DNA from 2 places in the Ferdinandcohnia sp. Marseille-Q9671 genome. Region 1 is predicted to be linked to the other one. Evidence: predicted binding sites of a transcription regulator. Region 1 holds the regulator's gene; the other holds the start of a gene.
The links. The regulator LexA, encoded in region 1, represses DNA repair genes until DNA is damaged. The targets are predictions, from matches to a motif close to CGAACATATGTTCG.
Positions count from the first base shown of each region.

Region 1 (2,419 bases):
GGTGAGTAACAATGAGCCAGTATAAAAAGGATTTACAAGAACGAATTCAACGAGCTAAAGAAAAATCAAAGAATGCTGGACAAATGAAAACTTTTGGGGAGGAACATAGTGATGTTGAATTTAGAGATGAAGGTGTGCAGCAGGGAAATGAGGCACAGTTCGTAGAGCAAAAAGAAAACATTGAAACTGTGCCTTTAGATAAAGGAAAGGTATTTGAAGGGAAACAGTTAAAAGGGATGAAACGTTTAGGATATATTGCGTTAGCGATTGGAATTGGTGCACTGTTGTTCACGGATACAACAACTGTGGATACGTCTGAGTCAGCAAGAAATGCACTTGAAAACCAAATTTCAACAGCTATATCCGCAGGTGTTGTACTCCTTGAAAATGATGAAAATCTAGGGGCGCAGGATTACACAATAACGCATGCCTCTGATCTGGATGAGACGAAAATTTGGGTTTGGGATTATGCAGCAGAGGACGGCGACTATGTCCAAGTTTTGGTTGATGGCACCCCCGTTTCGGAATCTTTTATGATTCAGCATAAACCAAGGGAATTAACGGTACCATCGACAGGATCTGTCCAGATAAAAGGAATCCGAGATGGTGGTGGTGGGATTACCTATGCCGTGCGTTATGACATTAATGGAACAAGCTATTTCAACACCGCGCCAGAAGGGGAGTTTAATACGTATGAGTTGGTGAGGTGAGGGGAAGATTTGATAGGCGTGAGGAACGCTTATTATAGGAGAGTTTTATCCTTAACTTTTTTCCGTAAAAAAGACACGCCTACAATACAAATGTTTGATGCTATAAAAAATAAAATGAAATGCTATTTTGAAGAGATGCATTATCCTGGTCAATAAAAATGTTTTTGATAATGTTCCGTACACAAATTCATCGTTGAGAACGTGAGCAATGTATGACAATGTACTAAGTTTAATGGACCCTTGACACGATTGGTGTTGAGGGTTTTTTTGGTTTAGGAAATTATAAAAATCAACCTTGTGGACAAGTTGTAAATGAGTTTATCTACATCCAGCTCCAGCGCCTAGCCCCTCGAGGTCATAAGCCAATCCGTCAAGAAGGTCAAAGAGCAACCTTCTCACCGTCTCGTCTTATGCTTGTCGGGGCTGATCAAGGCGCTTGCGCTTTTGTTCTTGCAAACAAAAGGAACATTCGTCTGAATGTTCCTGGATTATCAATGAATGTTTCGATAGACACCTATAACTTTACCTAAAATTGATACATTTTTAAGAATAATTGGGTCTAACATAGAATTCTCTGGCTGTAATCGAATATGATCCTTTTCTTTAAAGAAGCGCTTTACGGTAGCTTCATCTTCTTCTGTCATTGCAACCACGATATCGCCGTTGTTAGCGGAGATTTGTTGTCTAACGATAACGAAGTCTCCATCAAGTATTCCTGCTTCAATCATACTGTCACCCATAATTTCAAGCATAAAAATTTGATCGTCGTGTGCAGCAAAACGGTCAGGTAATGGAAAATACTCCTCAATGTTCTCAACTGCGGTTATTGGCTGACCTGCAGTAACCTTTCCTATTACAGGTACATTGATAACGTTAGCGGTTGGAATTGTTTCGTTTTCATCGACCTGTAAGACCTCAATAGCACGAGGCTTTGTTGGATCTCTTCTTATTAAACCTTTGCTTTCTAGCCGGGACAAATGTCCATGAACAGTAGAACTTGAAGCTAGTCCTACAGCTTCTCCTATTTCCCTCACGGAAGGTGGATAACCCTTGTCTTTGACTTCTTGTTTAATGTAATTCAAAATATCCTGCTGTCTTTTAGAAAGCTTTGTCATCCCGCTCATCCCCTATATAGTAATTTTTATATTGTTCTATGTATTTTCATTCCTTTTGAAAGTGTTCGGTGAGAACCTTTGGTTATTAAAAATACCGAAATTCTTAAGTAGAGTATAGCATGTTTTACTAGTTTATACAAACATAAGTTCGAATTTTTGTTGACACAAAACATTTGTTCGGTTTATAATAAAATCAACAAATGCGAACGAACATTCTTATAGGAGTGAAACAAGATGTTGAAAAAATTACAAAGCGGGTTTATCTATTATATTCTTTTTCTGTTGTTAAGTATGGGCATGGTTTTTATAACAGCAAGTTAACTTGCATTTACATAAAATTGTGAAGAATAGAGGGATGTAGAATACTTGTAAAATACCTTTTCTTCTAGTACTATGAACTATGATTTAGAAAAGATAATTTTAAGGAGATATTCTATGCTTTCAAAAGATAAAATAGATCGGATCAATACACTTGCAAAAAAAGCTAAGTCAGTTGGTCTTTCTGAGCAGGAAAAGGAAGAACAGCAAGAACTAAGGCAGGAGTATTTGCGAGTATTTAGGAACTCAATGACAAATACATTGCACTCAGTAAAG
Region 1 is NZ_CDRJTA010000004.1:1,071,267-1,073,685, forward strand. Features, by position in the region: gene ACWNMY_RS20525 (hypothetical protein) at 1-9, shown strand, start outside; gene ACWNMY_RS20530 (hypothetical protein) at 12-710, shown strand; gene lexA (transcriptional repressor LexA) at 1,202-1,825, opposite strand; gene ACWNMY_RS20540 (DUF896 domain-containing protein) at 2,261-2,419, shown strand, end outside.

Region 2 (2,419 bases), on a different contig from region 1:
TACCCATCCGAAGTTCACGGATAATTTCAATCCGCTCTAGCGTTTTAATTTCCGAGTGTAAGTAGGTTACTTTTATCCCAATTTCCTTTAAGTAGTCTGTAAGATCCTCAGACATTTTTTTCGTAAGTGTTGTGATAAGAACTCGTTCATTACGTTCAACACGTTCTTGGATTTCGCCTATTAAATCATCTATCTGACCTTGAATAGGACGAACATCAATAATTGGGTCTAGCAATCCTGTCGGACGAATGATTTGCTCGACCATCACAGGTGTATGTTCGATTTCAAATGGTCCAGGTGTAGCTGAAACGTGAATGATCTGATTGATATGTTTCTCAAATTCTTCAAAGCGTAATGGACGATTATCTAGTGCCGATGGCAAACGGAAGCCATGATCGACTAGTACTTGTTTTCTTGCTTGGTCGCCGTTAAACATTCCTCGAATTTGAGGCAACGTTACATGTGACTCATCAACTACAATCAATAAATCTTCAGGAAAATAATCCAACAATGTATATGGAGTCGAACCAGAAGGTCGCAATGTCAAATGGCGTGAATAGTTCTCAATTCCAGAACAGAACCCCATTTCTCTCATCATTTCTAGATCATAATTCGTCCGTTGTTCCAGGCGCTGCGCTTGAAGAAGTTGACCATTTTCACGAAGCTCTGCAAGGCGTTCTTCTAGCTCTGCTTCTATATTTTTAATTGCTATTTGCATTTTTTCTTCACGGGTAACGAAGTGGGATGCTGGGAAAATCGCAATATGTTCTCGTTCTCCCAAGATTTCACCCGTCAACGCATCAACCTCACGAATTCGGTCAATTTCGTCACCAAAGAACTCAACCCGAACACAATGTTCGTCACGTGAAGCCGGAAAAATTTCTACTACGTCCCCTCTTACACGGAAGGTTCCCCGGCGGAAGTCTATATCGTTACGTTCATATTGAACATCTACTAGCTTTCGTAAGAGCTGATTTCGCTCAATTTCCATACCTGTCCGTAAAGAAACAACGAGTTCCCTATATTCTTCTGGCGAACCTAACCCATAAATGCAAGACACACTGGCAATGATGATTACATCGCGACGTTCAAAAAGAGCAGAAGTAGCCGAGTGACGTAGTTTATCAATTTCTTCATTCACACTTGAATCCTTTTCAATATATGTATCTGATGACGGCACATAGGCCTCTGGCTGGAAATAGTCATAGTAACTAACAAAGTACTCAACTGCATTATTCGGAAAGAATTCTTTGAACTCACTATACAGCTGTCCTGCTAATGTTTTATTGTGAGCAATAATTAGCGTTGGTCGGTTTACTTCTTTTATCACGTTTGAAATCGTAAAGGTTTTCCCTGTACCTGTTGCCCCAAGTAAGGTTTGATACTTCTTTCCCTCTTTGATTCCTTCAATAAGCTGTTTAATGGCTCTTGGTTGGTCACCCTGTGGGGAGTACTTCGAAACTAACTCAAATTGGTCCTTCACACGCATCCTCCATTCCAATTCCTATATTGTGATCTATTTAATCGATTATGTACTTTATAATTCACTGTCTTTTTCTTGATAGAAACATTGTACCACAAATTGACATAAAACAAACAAAAATACGAACTTATATTCGTTTTTTTGCTAATAAAAATGGTTCGCACTGTTATAGAATGAGCGAAAGTGATTGATGTAATTACAGCAAGGGGGATTTTACTTTTAAACAAGGAGATATTGATTGTGGACTAAAAAAAAATAGTGGGAATCTCCCACTATTTTTTTAACGTTTTGTTGCCTTTATCAAAACAGCTTCACCAAAAAATGATATGATTTGACCATCGCTCGCTTCAATTCGAAACTTTTGTTTTACCTTATCTGAAGCTTGTAACATGTAAGCATTTAATTCTATCTTCTCTGTTTCAGACAAACGCATACGTTCACACCAACTTGCAAACATAAATTGTTTATCGAAACGATATAATTCTTGGATCTCAAATCCTTCACTCTCTAGCATTTGAAGCCATTCTGACTTTTTCCATGCGCGAAAATGACTGTAGTCTCGCTTTTTTTCAATACTATTATAAAATTGATCATACTCATCTAACTCGGGTACCACATTATCATCTAATAAGAATTGCCCGCCATTTTTAAGTACTCGATAAACCTCACTAATAAACTTCTCAATGTTCGGGAAGTGGTGAGGCGCAATACGGCATGTAACGATCTCAAATACTTTATCAGCAAATGGTAGTTTTTCCGCATCACCTTCTACAAATTCAACATTTATTCGTCCATTCCCCTTAATAAAGTTTTCTGCGACAGCTAGCATTTCCGGAGTGAGGTCAAGTGCAGTAACCTTCTTTACAAGTGGGGCAAGAGCATTTGCCGTATGGCCACCACCTGTTGCTACATCAAGTGCCTCTTCGCTCCCAGTTG
Region 2 is NZ_CDRJTA010000001.1:1,459,002-1,461,420, forward strand. Features, by position in the region: gene uvrB (excinuclease ABC subunit UvrB) at 1-1,483, opposite strand, end outside; gene ACWNMY_RS07485 (class I SAM-dependent methyltransferase) at 1,764-2,419, opposite strand, start outside.
Region 2: uvrB (excinuclease ABC subunit UvrB) is a predicted target of LexA. The motif match lies at 1,606-1,619, and genes of this name have one in related genera.